DNA from 3 places in the Actinoplanes sp. NPDC023714 genome. Region 2 is predicted to be linked to each of the others. Evidence: riboswitches for the same ligand, from Rfam matches in the RefSeq annotation. Region 2 holds a riboswitch; each other region holds the start of a gene.
What was found. Region 2 has a riboswitch for cyclic di-AMP ahead of AB0G10_RS38845 (NlpC/P60 family protein). Riboswitches for the same ligand answer to the same signal wherever they lie in the genome.

Region 1: linked by a shared signal. The riboswitch ahead of AB0G10_RS20445 (NlpC/P60 family protein) and the one ahead of AB0G10_RS38845 (NlpC/P60 family protein) in region 2 are both predicted to bind cyclic di-AMP.
Region 3: linked by a shared signal. The riboswitch ahead of AB0G10_RS37075 (hypothetical protein) and the one ahead of AB0G10_RS38845 (NlpC/P60 family protein) in region 2 are both predicted to bind cyclic di-AMP.

The regions. Positions count from the first base shown of each region.
Region 1 covers NZ_JBFAAR010000004.1:239,110-244,731, reverse strand. Annotated here, with positions in the region: gene rsmH (16S rRNA (cytosine(1402)-N(4))-methyltransferase RsmH) at 1-77, opposite strand, end outside; gene mraZ (division/cell wall cluster transcriptional repressor MraZ) at 313-744, opposite strand; gene AB0G10_RS20445 (NlpC/P60 family protein) at 1,490-2,284, opposite strand; cyclic di-AMP (ydaO/yuaA leader) riboswitch at 2,324-2,491, opposite strand; gene AB0G10_RS20440 (MurT ligase domain-containing protein) at 2,871-4,091, shown strand; gene AB0G10_RS20435 (glutamine amidotransferase) at 4,081-4,794, shown strand; gene AB0G10_RS20430 (VTT domain-containing protein) at 4,835-5,518, shown strand.
Region 2 covers NZ_JBFAAR010000013.1:205,482-211,103, forward strand. Annotated here, with positions in the region: gene AB0G10_RS38840 (AAA family ATPase) at 1-586, opposite strand, end outside; gene AB0G10_RS38845 (NlpC/P60 family protein) at 726-1,682, opposite strand; cyclic di-AMP (ydaO/yuaA leader) riboswitch at 1,717-1,853, opposite strand; gene AB0G10_RS38850 (M56 family metallopeptidase) at 1,978-2,868, opposite strand; gene AB0G10_RS38855 (BlaI/MecI/CopY family transcriptional regulator) at 2,865-3,212, opposite strand; gene AB0G10_RS38860 (cytochrome ubiquinol oxidase subunit I) at 3,288-4,694, shown strand; gene cydB (cytochrome d ubiquinol oxidase subunit II) at 4,704-5,622, shown strand, end outside.
Region 3 covers NZ_JBFAAR010000012.1:54,736-60,357, reverse strand. Annotated here, with positions in the region: gene AB0G10_RS37080 (glycoside hydrolase family 65 protein) at 1-1,648, shown strand, start outside; gene AB0G10_RS37075 (hypothetical protein) at 1,718-2,737, opposite strand; cyclic di-AMP (ydaO/yuaA leader) riboswitch at 2,742-2,876, opposite strand; cyclic di-AMP (ydaO/yuaA leader) riboswitch at 3,084-3,220, shown strand; gene AB0G10_RS37070 (hypothetical protein) at 3,226-4,239, shown strand; gene AB0G10_RS37065 (ABC transporter ATP-binding protein) at 4,292-5,065, opposite strand; gene AB0G10_RS37060 (ABC transporter permease) at 5,058-5,622, opposite strand, start outside.

The DNA.
Region 1 (5,622 bases), on a different contig from region 2:
GGAGCGAGCAGCTCGAGACAGCGCTCGAGCAGCACCGGCACATGCGTGCCCCGCGGCTCCCCCATGACGACCCCCATAGCCTGCCCATTCACGTGTCTCACCTACGGTGTTTCCCTTACTCGGCCGACGATTTCGGCCCGGCCGCCTGTCCGTACCGCCAGATCCCCATCCGCTCTGCCCGGCGCCGGCGTGGCCGGCCCGGACACGCGCCTGGCGCCGGGGAAGAGGCGCCAGGAGCGGGAGCGGCTGGAGATCTCGCAGTACGGCGGCAGTGGCGTCCGGGCCGTGGTGCGGCCCACCGAGGTGCCACGCCTACAGTCCGCCGGGCAGCACCCCCTCCTCGATGTCGGCGAACTCTTCCTCGCTCGCCGTGAGGTAGTCGTCCCAGGACTGCTTGTCCCAGATCTCGACCCTGGTGCTGGCGCCGATCACCACGAGGTCGCGGCCGAGGCTCGCGTATTCCCGCAAGTGCGCCGGGATCGTCACCCGGCCTTGCTTGTCGGGAACCTCGTCGTGGGCGCTGGCGAAGAACACCCGGCTGTATGCCCGGGCGGCCTTGTTCGTCACCGGCGCCTCACGCAGCTGACCGGCGAGCCGCTGGAACTCCGGCATCGGGAACACGTAGAGACAGCGCTCCTGCCCTTTCGTGATCACGACACCTCCCGCCAGCTCGTCACGGAACTTCGCCGGGAGGATCAGCCGGCCCTTCTCGTCCAGGCGCGGGGTATGCGTGCCGAGGAACATCGGCCAACCCCCCTTGCCGTGGCGTCGCGTTCCTTCGCGGTGGAACGGTCTCGCCTGTCAACTCGGGCCGGCAGTCCCGGTTCGGTTCCTCGGTCCTGCCACTGCGCCCCACTCTACTCCACTTCCCTCCACCTGCAACCCGAATGGAGCCGCTCGCGAGGCCTTTTCGCGGACGAATCCCCAGTTCACAGGCGGTGGGCCGGAGTGGAGGGCCAGACCATGATCGACGACGTCTGGTTTCCGACATCGACCCCAGCGAGTCCGATAACTCCGCGTTCACACTGTGGGAGCCCTCCCGTTTCGCTCCCCGTGGAGGGAAGTGGAGGCGCCCGGTGGAGCGAAGTGGAGCCCTCCGGTGGGGTGAAGCGGGCCGCCGGGCCGGAAGGTGGGGCCCGCCGCGGGCGGGCGGCCGGGAGGGCGGGCACGCCGCGGGCGGGCAGCCGGGAGGTCGGGCACGCCGCGGGCGGGCAGCCGGGAGGGCGCGGGCCCGCCGGGGGCGGGAGGCTGGGAGGGTGAGGGCACGCCGGGGCCGGCGGCGGGTCGCGCCGGGGGAACGTGGCCGCAGGTGTGGTGCGCCACGGGACGGGCGCTGATGCGGTCGGGGACGCGGTAGGTCGTACAGAAGAAGGTCCTGAAGAAACGCCTGTGGGGCGTGACCCAGGCGATCGGGTCACACCCCACAAGGCGTTCGAACTCCAGCCGGCGCCACCACGCCGCCCGGCTCTTCCTTACTTACTACCTACTACTAGGCGACGAGACGCCGCACGACGTAGTTCTTGCTCCAGATCTTGTGCTTGCCGACGCGGGCGCCGGTGTGCGGCGAGTCGTAGATGTAGCCGTTGCCGGCGTAGATCCCGGCGTGGTAGCCGTACGACCCGTTGCGGAACACGATCAGGTCGCCGACCTTCTTCTTGCTCTTGGCGACCTTGGTGCCGTACTTCTGCTGCGAGTTCGCCTTGTGCGGCAGCTTCTTGCCCGCCGCCTTCTTGTAGACGTACTTGGTGAAGCCCGAGCAGTCGAAGCGCTTGGGGCCGGCCGCGCCGTACTTGTAGAGCGAGCCCTTGTGCTTCTTGGCCTCGGCGAGGATCTTGGCACCGCTGGCCTTGACCGTGATCTTCACCTTGCCGGTGGAGGCGCTGCTGTAGCCGGAGCCGGTGAAGAGCGTGCGGACGTAGTACGTGTTCTTCGGCTTGTACGTGAGCGACACGGCACCGCTCTTGGAGGTCGCCGTGTCCCACGTCCGCCACTTGCCGCCGACCAGGCCCTGGAGCCGGACCGTGCCCTTGGCGACCTTGCCGGTGCGCGGGTCGATGACCTTGGCGGTCACCTTGAGGGTGGAGCCCCAGGGGAGCTTCCGGGTGCTGGCCTTGGCGGTCAGCTTGGGCTTCACCGTGGCGGCCGCCTGAGTGGCGGCGACCGTCTTCACGACCGGCGCGGTGCTGGCAGCCGCGGCCGCGGGGGACGCGGTGGCGACCAGCTGGCCGGCGCAGAGGCAGAGACCCAGAGACAGTGCGACAGTGCCGGCGCCGCGAGAAGACATGCGGCGGCCACGGCGCGAACTGTGTTCGTGCACGGTAGAGAATTCCCTCCGGCACGCCTGCGAGGTTAGCTGTCGGGTTCGGGCGGGAAGGTGTGCCCGGTCGCGGGAGGCGACTTCACCCCGAGGCCGATGTTGAGCGGTACCGGCCGGAAATGGTTCCCCCGTCCCTGCCCCCGAATGCCTTTGTGGTTGAACCGATGGAGCAGTGGTCGCACCGTCCAACCCGGGGCAGGGCTCGGCGTGAGCCGTCCGGTGCGAGCCGGGCGGTTGTGCCCGGCCCAACCTTGGTACCTGACGTTCCGCATGATCGTTAGCGCCGAAAAAGTCACGCAGAGTGATTGGCACAAATGTAGGTGTCCGGTTTGTTACCGGCCGGAGACATTTGCCACCACGGAGGGGAACCGGGTGCTCACTCATGGTCGAAAGTTACGGGTGAAACAGAACACACAATTGCCGGAGGATCAACCTCACACCTAGGTCAAAACGTCGGGAGCACCACAAACTCCGAGCGCACGTGATCTTGACCGGTCGGCAACTCGACGTAACCTTCCGGTCCGGTACCCTCGCTGGCGTGACGGACGGGAAGATGCCTCTCATCGCCAAGGTCGCGACCACTGCGTCGAAGACCGCGGCGGCGCTCTCCAGGGCCGCGGGACGCGGCGACGGTTCAGTGATCGGCGGCTGGATCGGCCTCAAGATCGACCCTGACCTTCTGGCCCACCTCTCGTCCGGGCGCGCTGTCGCGCTCGTCTCCGGGACCAACGGCAAGACCACCACGACCCGTCTCACCGCGGCCGCCGTCGGCGTCCTCGGCCGGGTCGCCACCAACTCGTTCGGCGCCAACATGCCGACCGGCCACACCTCGGCGCTGGCGAAGGAGGGACACACCCCGTTCGCCGTGCTGGAGGTGGACGAGCACTACCTCCCCCAGGTCATCGAGGCCACCAGGCCCAAGGTGGTGGCGCTGCTCAACCTCTCCCGGGACCAGCTGGACCGGGCCAAGGAGGTGGCGATGATGGCGCAGCTGTGGAAGGTGGCGCTCGCCAACCACCCGAGCATCAAAGTCGTGGCGAACGCGGACGACCCGATGGTCGTCTGGGCCGCGAGCAGCAGCCCGCAGACCACCTGGTTCAGCGCCGGCCAGCGCTGGCTGGACGACTCGTTCGTCTGCCCGGAGAGCGGCCACCCGATCGAGCGGCAGAACGGCGACTGGTGGTGCACCGGCTGCCCGCTGCGCCGCCCGCGGCCCGGCTGGCAGGTCGAGGACGAGGGCGTCATCGACCCGCGCGGCGACTGGCACCTCGTGAAGCTCCAGCTGCCCGGCAAGGTCAACATCGGGAACGCGGCGACCGCGCTCGCCGTCGCGGCCGAGTTCGGCGTCCGCCCGATCGAGGCACTCCCCCGGCTCGCCCGGGTCACCTCGATCGCCGGCCGCTACGCGCAGGTCGACCGGGACGGCCGCAACATCCGGCTGCTGCTCGCCAAGAACCCGGCCAGCTGGCTGGAGGCGTTCGACATGGCCGAGCAGGCGCCGACACTGCTCTCCATCAACGCGCGGGACCCCGACGGCTTCGACACGTCGTGGCTCTACGACGTCGACTTCTCCCCGCTGCGCAACCGCCCGGTGCTGATCACCGGCGACCGCGCCTACGACCTGGCCGTCCGGCTCCAGGTGAACCAGGTGCCGTTCCGGCACGTACAGAGATTCGACGAGGCGCTCGCGGCGGTGCCGCCGGGCCGTCTCGAAGTGATCGCCAACTACACGGCGTTCCAGGACATCCGAGCGGAGTTGGACCGTGTCAACTGAGAGCCTCCGGATCGTGTGGATCTACCCCGATCTGCTGTCGACCTACGGCGACCGGGGCAACCTGCTGATCCTGGCCCACCGGGCGGCCGCGCGCGGCATCCCGGTGGAGACCTACGAGGTCCGCTCCGACCAGCAGATGCCGACCACTGCCGACATCTACCTGATCGGCGGCGGCGAGGACGGCCCGCAGGCCCTCGCCGCGCAGCGCCTGATCACCGACGGCGGTCTGCACCGCGCGGTCAATCAGGGTGCGGCCGTCCTCGCGATCTGCGCCGGATATCAGCTCTTCGGGCACTCATTCTTCGCAAAAGGGGCGAAGTGTCAGGGTCTCGGTTTGCTCGACATAACCTCGGACCGGGGCGTCACCCGGGCGGTCGGAGAGATCCGCGGTGACATCGACCCGCGGCTCGGGCTGCCGCCCCTGACCGGGTTCGAGAACCACGGTGGGCGCACCCATCTCGGCGCGCACGCCGCGCCGCTGGCCCGGGTCACCGCCGGGATCGGCAACGACGGCCAGACCGAGGGAGCGTGGGCGGGGAAGATCCTCGGAACGTACTCCCACGGCCCGGCGCTCGCTCGCAACCCAGCGATAGCCGATCTGCTACTGCGCTGGTCAACGGGCGCGGATAGGCTTGCGCCCCTGGATGACACCTGGGCCGACCGGCTCCGGCAGGAACGGCTCGAGGCCGCGAGCGCAGTTTGACTTTGTTCTGAACCGACGACAGTTGGGGCGGTACGCCTGCATGACCGACATCCTGATCGCTGCACGCCCTCAGGACGCCGTTCCTTTCTCATGGAAGCGCCGTCTCATCCGCTTCGGCTCCCTCGGCGCCGTGGTGGGCGCTCTCGCGATCGCCGCCGCCACGCTCCCGCTGCGGGAGATCGGCGCGAGCGTCGAGACCCTGGGTGCGGTCGCCCCCGCCGCCGTCGCGGTGGTGGGCGGCCTGCTCCTCTCGGTGCTGGTCCCCCGTACCGCGATCACCCTCCTCTGCGGCCTCCTGCTGGGCGCCGCGACGGGCGCGATCGCCGCCCTGGCCGCCGCCATCATCGCGGCGACGGCCACCTACTACGCGGGCCGCTGGGCCGGCCGCGGCGCCCTGAAGGCCCGCGCCGGCAGCAAGCTCGACCGCCTCGACGGCTGGCTCAACCGCCGCGGCCTGGCCGCCGTCCTCCTGGTCCGCTTCCTCCCGCTGGCCCCCTTCGGCCTGGTCGGCTACGCCTACGGCACCACCTCGGTCTGCCGCAAGCGCTACCTCCTCGGCACCACGATCGCCGCCATCCCCTCCACGGTCACCTACGCCGTCATCGGCGCCGCCGTGGCCTCCCCGGGCTCGATGAACGCCGCCACCCTGGCCCCCGCCGCCATCGGCTTCGCCATCTCGACCGCGATCGTGCTGCGCTGGCGATACACCGCGCGCCGGGCCTGACCCCTCCTTTTCCGTACGACCTACCGCGTCCCCGACCGCATCAGCGCCCGTCCCGTGGCGCACCACACCTGCGGCCACCTTCCGCCGGCGCCCGTAGCCGCCGG
Region 2 (5,622 bases):
ACGCGGCGCCCATCTCCCCCGCGACGGCGCGGGCCAGGAACGTCTTGCCGCAGCCGGGCGGGCCGTAGAGCAGCAGGCCACCGCGCAGGCTTTTGCCGAACAGCGAGCGCAGCTTCGGGTTGCGCAGCGGGCCGAGGAAGCTGACCTCGAGGCGCTTCTTCACGTCGGCCATGCCACCGACGTCGGCCAGGGTGACGGTGGAGCGCTCGACGTCGAAGACCCGGTCCTGGTGGCCGCGCACCGGGTCGGGCTCGCCGTCGCTGGTGAACCGCGGCGGGACGACGTCGCCGAACTGCTGCTCCATGGCCGCCCAGTCGAACCCGGCAGGAGCGGGCGCGGGCGGGGCGGCTGGAGGCGAGGCGGGCGCGGGCGAGGCGGGCTCGGGCGGGTTTCCGAGAGCTCGTGCCATCAACTGCTGCGCGGCCTGGTTGGCGGGCTCCCGGGTGAGGACCTGAGCGGCGTGTGCGATCGCCTCGGCGCCGCGGCCCGCGGCGACCAGCAGCTCGGCCAGGTGCAGGCGCAGCGGGAGGTCGTCGGGGCGGGCCTCCACCGCGGCGGAGAGGCTCTCGATCAAGGCGTCGCTCATGACAGGCGATTATGCCCCTGCCGGTCACGAGCGAGTCGCCGGATGGGAACGGCCCTGTGGTCACCGTCACACACAGTGTTCCCCGTACAAAAGAAAAGGCCGCACCGCACGGAGCGGAGCGGCCTTTCCGGCGAATCGGCTACGCCGGCCGGCGATATCCCGCGATGGGACCGCGGTCGATCGTCGCCATCCGCACATGGTCGCCCGTATGCGGCGCGTGCACCACCATTCCGCCACCGATGTAGATGGCGACGTGGTGCACGTCGGAGTAGTAGAAGACGAGGTCACCCGGCTTCAATTCGCCCCGGCTGACCGACTTGGTCGAACCGTACTGGTCCTTCGTGTAATGCTCGAGAGAGACGCCGACCGACGCCCATGCCTTCTGCGTCAGACCCGAGCAGTCATAACTGTTCGGGCCGTTGGAGCCGAAGACATAGGGCTTGCCGATCAGATCGCACGCTTTCTGAGCCGCGCGACCGCCCTTGTCGTTGGTGTAGGTGACCGGGCAGGGGCCGGTGCGCAGCGGGCCGTCGTCGACGTCCGCCGTGCCGTAGGCCGCGATCCGCGCCTTCTGAAGCTTGTCGATCTCTTTCTCGATCGCCTTCTTCTTGCTGGCGAGATCCTTGTCCCGGGCCGCGATCTCGGTCGCGAGCTGGTCCACCGTCGCCTTGTCCCCGGCGTACTTGTCGCGGAGCTTGGCCACGTTCTCGATCGACGCCGTCTGGTTCTGAGCGAGCTGGTCGAGGAGCGAGAGCTTCTCGGTCAGCCCGGTCGGGGAACCGCTCATCAGCATCGCGTTGAACGCGTTCGGCGGGCCTTGCATGTACGCGTCGACGGCCAGGCCCCGGACCTGCGCCATCGCGACGTCCACCTTCACCTGCAGCGGCGTCAGCGTCTTCGCCAGCGAGGACTGCTGCTTGCGCAGCTTCTTCAGCTTGGTGTGCACCGAGTTGTATTCCTCGATGACGGGCTCGAGCTTGTTCCACTGTTCGTCGATCTGCTTCTCGACGCTTGCCGGCGTGGGCTCGGCGTGGGCGACAGCGGGACCGGTGAGAATGATTCCGGCTGCGGCCATCACGCAGATCAGACCGCGCAAGACGCCTTTCCGTTTCACCTCGGTGCGTTGTCCTTTCTTCCCATCCAACCGCCGACCGGGTTAGCTGACGGGTTCGGGCGGGAAGCTGCCCGGCCGCTCGGGGGGAGCGGCTTCACCCCGGACTACCTGGGTCCCCGGCTCGCTTTTTCAGCGATTAGGCGGCGGTTCGGCAGATCGGCCGGGTGGTCGAATGGGGGGCTGCCGGACCGGGCACCACCGTACCGGTCTCGGTTCGGTATACGAAAGGTCGCCCGCGTGGCGAAACCGTGCGCACCATTTCCATTACCCAGGGTGATCAGAATGGCCAGGCGTGCAGGGCGCGCGCGAGCCACGGCACCACCAGGATCACTGTCGGTAGCACCAGCAGGCCGAGCGCCGCGACGCCGGCGGCCACCGCGAAGGGCGTGCTGTCCGGGAGGTCCAGACGAGCCAGCCGCCGCCGTCGCGTCTCCCCCGTGGCCTCCTCGGCCAGCGGCATCGCATCGGCGAGCCGCTCCAGCGCGGCCCGCAGCGGCTCGGGCCCGGTGCGGCGCCTTGCGGCATCGTCCGCCACCATCTCCAACAGCAGATGTACGGCGTCCAGCGGCGCCCGGCTCCGCAGCGGCCCCGGGACGGCCTGGTAGAAGGCCGTGAACGACTCCATCACGAGTTCGTGCCGGTGCCGCAGGTGGGCCCGCTCGTGATCGAGGACGGCGTCGACCTGGTCCCGGTCGAGCACCTGGAGGACCGCGTCGCTGAGCACCACCCGCGGATCCCGGCCGGGCACGCAGTACGCCATCGGCAGCGCCCCGTCGAGGACCCGCACCTCGCCGCCGGGGATCTCCTCGCGGCGCTCCACCCGGTCCAGCAGGTCGACGAGCATCCGGTGCCGGTCGCGGCGGGCGCGGGCCCGGGACATCACCTTGGCCAGCGAGATCAGCAGCCGGATCACGATGGTGGCGGCCACCGCGAGCGAGAAGATCAGCGCGGCCGCGGTCTCCGGGTGCCGGGTGCCGGCGGCGCGGGTCAGCTCCTCGGGGGCGGCCAGCACCACGCCGAGGGCGCAGAGCACCGCGGTCAGGGTGAGGGCCTGCCAGAGCACGACGGCGGCGACCGGCGCGCGGTCGGGCCAGCGCGCCTTCGCCAGGATGCCGGGCGCGACCAGCGACAGCGTCAGTCCGAGAGCGCCCAGCAGGAGCGCGGTCACCGCTTGCGGGCTGCTTCGATCGCTGCCTGCAGGGCCTCGGGCGGCAGCTGCCCCATGAAGTAGGCGAGCGCCGCGTCCCGGTCGGGGGTGGCGCTGAGCGCGTCGAGCATCACGCCCGCGGTCATCTCCTCGCGGGTCTGCGCGGGCACGTAGCGGTAGGCGCGGTCGGCCTTCTGCTGGATGACCAGCTTCTTCTTCGCGAGGCGGTCGAGGACGGTCATGACCGTGGTGTACGCCAGGTCGCGGTCCCGGCTGAGCAGCTCGTGGACCTGGCGGACGGTCAGCGGCTCCCCGGCGTCCCACAGTTTCGCCATGACGTCGCGCTCGAGGTCCCCCATTGCCATGTGTCCCATCCTACTGCACGGCGTCGTACTACACGTCGTAGTATCTACTACGAAGCGTCGTAGGGGGACTTGAAGATGGACGTGCTCGATCTGACCCGGCTTCAGTTCGCGGTCGTGACGATCTACCACTACCTGTTCGTGCCGTTGTCGATCACCTTGGCGGCGACGGCCGCGGGGCTGCACCTCGCGTGGATGCGCACGGATTCGGAGAAATACCTTCATCTCACGAAGTTCGTGGGCAAGCTGCTGATCGCCACCTTCGCGGTCGGGGTCGTCACCGGGCTCGTCCAGGAGTTCCAGTTCGGGCTCGGCTGGAGCGCGTTCGCCCGGTTCTACGGCGACGTCTTCGGGCCGACCCTCGCGATCGAGGGGATGCTCGCCTTCTTCCTGGAGGCCACATTCCTGGCGCTCTGGTACTTCGGCTGGGATCGGCTGCCCCGGAAGGTGCACGCGGCCACCATCGTGATCGTCGCGGTGGGCACGCTGCTGTCGGCATACATCATCCTGGCGGCCAACTCGTTCATGCAGAACCCGGTGGCGTACGCCCTCGACCCGGAGACCGGCCGGGCGCACCTCACGAGCTTCACCGAGCTGCTGACCAACGAGGTGGTGCTCGCGGCCTTCCCGCACACCATCGCGGGCGCGGCGATGGCCGGCGGCGGCCTGCTGCTCGCCATCGGGGTGTGGCGCGCCTCGGCGCACGCGGCGTTCACGACGCTGTCCCGGGCAGGCGCCTGGACCATGCTCGTGGGCGGGCTCGGCACGGTCATCAGCGGCGACCACCTCGGCAAGGTCATGACGGCCGTGCAGCCGATGAAGATGGCGGCCGCCGAGGCGCTCTACGAGACCACCACGGGCGCCCCCTTCTCCATCTTCGCGATCGGCGAGCTCGGGCACGACCGGCCGTTCTTCAGCATCGAGGTGCCGAAGCTGCTGTCGTTCCTCGGCACCGGCTCGTTCGACGGAACGGTCCAGGGCATCGACGACCTTCAGGCCGCGTACGTGGCGCAGTACGGGCCGGGCAGCTACGTGCCGATGATCCCGGTGGCGTTCTGGACCTTCCGGCTCATGATGGGCGCCGGGATCCTCGCGATGGCCGTCGCGGCGTTCCACCTGTGGTCGTCGTACGCGTTCCGGGTGCGGTTCCTCCCCCGCCTGCTCCAGCCGGGCCGGGGCACGCCGGCGCTGTTCCGCCGCGTCATCTGGATCGCCCCGCTGCTGCCGGCGGCCGCCAACACGTTCGGCTGGGTCTTCACCGAGACGGCGCGGCAGCCGTGGCTCGCGTTCGGCATCTCGAAGGTGTCCGACGGGATCTCGCCCGGCCTCACCAGCGCCGAGGTGATCGCGTCGCTGGCCGGCTTCACGATCGTCTACGGCCTGCTCGCGGTGGTGTGGTGGCGCCTGGTCGTACACCTGTCGCTCAAGCCGCTCGCCCCCGACATCTCGGAAGAATCAGCGCCCGAGCCGGTTCCGGCCTACTAGGAGACCCTCATGATCACCTTCTGGTTCGCGGTCCTCGTCCTCGCCTGGGTGCTCTACTTCGTCCTCGAGGGCTTCGACTTCGGCGTCGGCATGCTCACCCCGCTGCTCGGCCGGGACGAACACGAGCGCGGTGCGGTCATCCGTACCGTCGGGCCCTTCTGGGACGGCAACGAGGTCTGGCTGGTCGCCGCGATCGGCGTGACCTTCGCGGCCTTCCCGGACTGGTACGCCGCCCTGCTCTCCGCGCTCTACCTGCCGATGGTGCTGATCCTGCTGCTCCTGGCGGTCCGCGGCGTCGCGCTGGAGTTCCGCGGCAAGCACTCCGGCCCGACCTGGCGCCGCCGCGCCGACCTGCTGCTCTCCGTCTCGTCGACGGGCATCGTGCTGCTGTGGGGCGCCGTCCTCGGCGTCTTCGTGCACGGCCTCGCACTCGGCGCCGACGGCGAGGTCACCGGCACCGGCCTCGGCCGCAGCCTCGATCCACTCCTCACTCCGGCGGCCGGGCTCGGCGCGCTGGGCGCGCTCCTCGCCGCGATCCTGCTGGGTGCGACCTTCCTCTCGCTGCGCACGACCGGGCCGGTGCGCCGCCGGGCACGCGACCTGGCACGCCACGCGGGCATCGGCGGGGCGGTCGCCCTTTTGATCGCCGGCATCGGTACGGGGTCCCGCGTCGCCCTCCTGGCCGCCGTCCTCAGCTTCGGCGCCGGCGTGCTGGCCCGCCGGGCCCGCGAGGCCTCCTCCTTCGTGGCGGTGGCCGGCGGCGTGGCGGCCGCCGTGGTCGCGGTGTTCCTGGCCCACGGCGACGTGGTCCTGCGCAGCACCCTGTCCGACGCGTGGTCGCTGACCCGCACCGGCGCCGCCGCGGGCCCCGAGGCCCTCGAACTGATCACCATCGCCGGCGTGATCGTCCTGCCCGGCGTACTGGCCT
Region 3 (5,622 bases), on a different contig from region 2:
GGGGCACCCCGACTGGCTGCGGACCACCGTCGCCTGCCGGCTGGAGCCGGGCCAGAAGCTGCGGGTGGTCAAGCTGGCGGCGTACGGATGGTCCAGCATGCGCTCGCTGCCCGCCCTGCGCGACCAGGTCGGCGCCGCGCTCGCGAGCGCCCGTTTGGACGGCTGGGAGGGCCTGGTGCAGCAGCAGCAGGAATACCTCGACGCCTTCTGGGACCACTCGGACGTCAAGGTCGAGGGCGACGCCGAGGTCCAGCAGGCGGTCCGCTTCGGCCTCTTCCACACGCTGCAGGCCGGCGCCCGGGCCGAGAAGCGCCCGATCGGCTCGAAGGGCCTCACCGGCCCCGGGTACGACGGCCACACCTTCTGGGACGCCGAGACGTTCGTGCTGCCGGCGCTCACCTACACCCAGCCCTCCGCCGCGGCCGACGTGCTGCGCTGGCGGCACTCGACGCTCGACCTGGCCCGGGAGCGCGCGCAGACCCTCGGGCTGCAGGGCGCGGCCTTCCCGTGGCGGACCATCCGCGGCCAGGAGTGCTCCGGGTACTGGCCGGCCGGCACCGCGGGCTTCCACATCGGCGCCGACATCGCCGACGCGGTCCGGCGCTACGTCCAGGCCACCGGCGACTACGACTTCGAGCGTGAGGTCGGCCTGGAGTTGCTCGTCGAGACGGCCCGGCTGTGGCGCTCGCTCGGCCACCACGACCGGCACGGCCGCTTCCACATCGACGGCGTGACCGGCCCGGACGAGTACACCGCCGTGGTCAACGACAACATCTACACCAACCTGATGGCGCAGCAGAACCTGATGACCGCGGTCGACGCCTGCAAGCGTCACCCGGATCTGGCCCGCAAGCTCGGGGTGGACGACGAGGAGGCCGCGTCGTGGCGGGATGCCGCCGCCGCGGTGCACATCCCGTACGACAAGGAGCTCGGCGTCCACCAGCAGTGCGAGGGCTTCACCCGGCTCCAGGAGTGGGACTTCGAGAACACCCCGGCCGAGGGCTACCCGCTGCTGCTGAACTTCCCGTACTTCGACCTGTACCGCAAGCAGGTGATCAAGCAGGCCGACCTGGTCATGGCGATGTACATCCGGGGTGACGCGTTCACCGCGGAGGAGAAGCAGCGCAACTTCGCGTACTACGACGCGCGGACCGTCCGCGACTCGTCCCTCTCCGCGTGCATCCAGGCGGTGCTCGCCGCCGAGACCGGGCACCTGGAGCTGGCGCACGACTATCTGGGCGAGGCCGCCCTGATGGACCTGCACGACCTGCACCAGAACGCCCGGGACGGCGTGCACGTGGCGTCGCTGGCCGGCACCTGGATCTCGCTGGTCGCCGGTCTGGGCGGCATGCGTGACTTCAACGGCCAGCTGAGCTTCGCGCCGCGGCTGCCCAGCCGGATCAACCACATGGAGTTCTCGCTGCTCTGGCGCGGCCTGCGGCTGCGGGTCAGCGTGACCGGCGACGAGGTGACGTACTCGCTGCGCAACGGTGGCGGCTCGGCCCGGCTCACGCTGCTGCACCACGGCAAGGAGGTCGAGGTCACCCAGGTCCGTCCGGTGACCATGGCGATCCCGCCGGCCGGCCACGTCGGCCCGGCGCCGGCCCAGCCGCACGGCCGGGCGCCGGTGCGCCGCGCCACGCACTGACCGCGGCACAGCGAAATGCCCCCGTCCTGATCGGACGGGGGCATTCTCGTCTCTGGCCGCGAGGAGCTTTCAGAGCATCGACACGTGTACGTGGTCGGTGTGGTCGCTGACGCCGTGGTAGGCCTTCCAGCCCGAGGCCGGGAACCAGATCTTCTTGTACCAGATGACGTAGTAGATGCCGAGCTTGTCGGCGTTCCGCACCAGGAACGCCATGAGGTCGTTGCCGTACTTCATCATCTTGTCGTTGTGCGCCGAGGAGAATCCGCTCTTCTGCAGCGACCAGTCACAGGCCCGGCCCTTGGGGTGCTCGAACGGCCCGCCGTCGCGGTGGCAGCCGACGAACATGTCGAAGCCGGCCTTCTTCACCTCTTTGTACATGTGCAGAGTGCGCTTGGTGACGCAGCCGTTCGTGGTCGGGTCGTTCTCGGTGCAGCCCTCCGCCGAGAAACCGCCACTGGAGTTGCGCGGAGCAGCGGCGGCGACCGGAGATTTGGCGACCACGAAACCTTCGGTGAGCGCGTCGCCACCGACCAGTTTCAGGGCTTTCTCCGCCGCGTCCTTCTGCTTCTTCATCAGCGCGGTGTTCTGCTTCTGCGCCTTGACCTCGGCGTCGAGCTTGGCCTTCTTCTCGGTGACCGTCGCGATAGCGTCGTTGAGCTCGCCGAGCTTCTCGTCGTGCAACTTGTTGATCTCTTCGAGGGAGATCGCCTTCTTCAGGAAGTCGTTCGACGAGCTGGCGCCGAGCAGGAAGCCGACGGCGCTCAGGTTGCCGGTGACGTACTGCTCGCGGGCGATCGAGTTGACCTCGGGGATCAGCTCGTCGCGCCGCTTCTCCGCCGCCTTGATCTCGACGTTGAGCTTGGCCTGCGCCTTGGTGGACTTCGTCACGGCCGCCTTGGCGGTCACGTAACGGCGGTTCGAGGCCTCGATCACATCGGAGAGCAAGGCGTCGTCATCGTCCTCCTTGGCGGTCGAGGACGAGCCGCTCGGCTCCGCGGACGCCGGGGTCACCGGCACCAGGAGCAGGGCCGTGGCGGCCACGAGCGGCGCCAGGGCAAGGGTCAGCCACCGGCGGGGACGTGCGGTCATCAACAGTTCCTTCCTTGTCACCGCCGACCGAGTTAGCTGACGGGTTCGGGACGGAAGAGATCCCTACCGCCCGAAGGCGGATTCACCCCACTGACCTGGTTCCCCGGCTCGTCTTCCGACGATTGGGCGGCGGCCTGCCGGCTCCTCGGGGGCGGTGCCGTCCTGGCAGGACCGGCGCCGAGTTTACCTGAGGAATGGCGTTGCTTCAGGACCGCGGAACGGTCAAAACTGTTACCGCACAACGACTTTCCGTAATCATCTCACCTCGCGTGGCCACACCATTGCGCACCGTACGAGAACTGTCGATCTGTCGATTGAGTGGGTATGGTCGGACGCGGTTCCCACCCGGGGACCGCCGCCTAATCGCCCCCTGCGGCGAGCCGGGGAACCACATATTCCTCGGGGTGAATCCGCAACCGCGGTAGGGATTTCCTTCGTCCCGAACCCGTCAGCTAACTCGGTCGGCGGCCGACGGAAGGAATTTACCTGTGCAGCGAAAGACTGCGCGGCGGATGGCGGCTGTCATGGGGCTGCTGCTCGCCGTGTGCGGGCTGGCGGTCGTGGCGTCCCCGGCGAGCGCGGCCCCCGGCGACAACGGTGACGACGGCGAGGGCGGCTCGAAGTCTCTCGTCGAGCAGCTCGAGGACGCCTCCCGCGGTTACGTCGAGGCGAAGGCGAAGCTGAAGACGTCCAAGCAGAAGCAGACCGAGCTGACCGCGACCCTGAAGAAGCTGGACGAGCAGGTCGGCCCGCAGCAGGCGGCGCTCGACGAGATCGCCGCCCAGGCCTACACCTCGGGCCGGCTCGGCGGGATGTCCGCTCTGGTCAACGCGAGCGACACCGGCAGCTTCATCGACCGGACCATGATCCTGTCGACAGTCGCGGCTGACCAGAACAAGGCGATCGAGGATCTCAAGACGACCCTCGACGCGCAGCGCAAGGCGAAGCTCGCCATCGACGCCACCGTGAAGGACCAGCAGAAGCAGGTCAACGTGATGGCGAAGAAGAAGCTCCAGGCCGAGACGGCGCTGAAGAAGGCGAACCAGGGCGCGGACGCCTCCTCGTCGAGCGACGGCGGCGGCAGCGCCAAGGCCGACCCGGCGCCGAGCGGTTCCGGCTCCGGCTGCTCCGTGAACGACCCGACCAGCGGCGGCTGCATCACCCCGCGCATGTCGCACGCCCTGAAGCAGGCCCAGAGCGACGGCTTCACGCGTTACGTGCACTGCTTCCGCGAGCAGAACAGCGGTGAGCACCCGAAGGGCCGGGCCTGTGACTTCGCGGCCGACAAGAACGGCTTCGGCGGGGACGCGACCGGGGCGAGCAAGACGTACGGCACCAACCTGGCGAACTACTTCATCAACAACGCGGACGCGCTCGACGTGCTCTACGTGATCTGGTACCGCCGGATCTGGCTGCCGAGCAGTGGCTGGAAGTCCTACAGCGGCGCGGGCGGCGACCCATCCAGCGATCACACGAACCACGTGCATCTGTCGGTGCGCTAGAGCAGAAGTGCGCTGAGACGGGAAAGGGCGGGCCTCGCGGCCCGCCCTTTTTTCACTTCCGCATGTACGCCTCGTACTCGCGCATGACCTCGTCGGTCGGGCCGTCCGCGCGGATCAGCCCCGACTCCAGCCAGATGCACCTGTCGCAGGTGTCCCGGATCGACTGCTCGCTGTGGCTGACCAGGAAGACCGTTCCGGCCTCGGCCCGCAGCTCACGCACCCGCTGCTCGCTGCGCCGGCGGAACTTGGCGTCACCGGTCGCCAGCGCCTCGTCGATCAGCAGCACGTCGTGCTTCTTCGCCGCCGCGATCGAGAACTTCAGCCGGGCCGCCATGCCGGAGGAGTACGTCCGCATCGGGTACGACGAGAAGTCGCCGCGCTCGTTGATGCCGGAGAACTCGATGATCTCGTCCTTCTTGGCCTTCACCTCGGCCGGCGACATGCCCATGGCGAGGCAGCCGAGCTCGACGTTGCGCTCGCCGGGCAGTTCGTTCATGAGGGCCGCGTTCACGCCGAGCAGCGAGGGCTGGCCGGCCGCGTAGATCGCGCCCTTGGAGACCGGCAGCAGGCCGGCGACCGCGCGGAGCAGCGTGGACTTGCCCGAGCCGTTGCTGCCGATCAGGCCGATGGCCTCGCCCTTGTACGCCGTGAAGCTCACGCCCTTGACGGCGTGCACCTCCTTGACGTTGGCGGCCTTCGTGTTGGTGACCAGGCGCTTGAAGCTGGCGAGCGGGCTGCCGCTGCCCGGCGAGGCCGAGCTGTGCACCTTGTAGATGATGTGGGCGTTGTCCGCGATGACGGTCGGGACGAGCTCGTTGTCAGCCACGGCCGTAGCCCTTCTCTCCGCGCCAGAAGTAGACGTATCCGCCGATGCCGACGACCGCGCTCCAGGCCAGTGCCTGGATCCACAGCATGGTCGGCGTGCCGGCCAGCGTGACGTTCTCCAGCAGCGCGTGGCGGAACAGCTCGATGAAGATGAGCATCGGGTTCGCCTCGACGAGGGCGAGCTGCCAGCCGTCCAGCTTCTCGGTGAACAGGGTCACCGGGTAGAGCACGGCCGAGCCGTACATCCAGAAGCGCATGATGAACGGGATCAGCTGCTTGATGTCGCGGTTCTTGGAGCCGTACCGCGCCATGAACATGGCCAGGCCGGTGTTGAAGAGCGACTGGAGCGCCAGCAGCGGGAGCAGCAGCAGCCACTCGACCGTGATCGGCTCGCCGGTGATCAGGACGATGCCCATCAGCACCAGCAGGGCCACCATGAAGTTGCGGATCTCGACGAGGGCGGCCGAGAGCGGCAGGCTGGCCCGCGGGAAGTGCAGCGCCCGGATCAGGCCCAGGTTGCCGGTGATCGCGTTGATCCCGGTCTGCACGATCGACTGC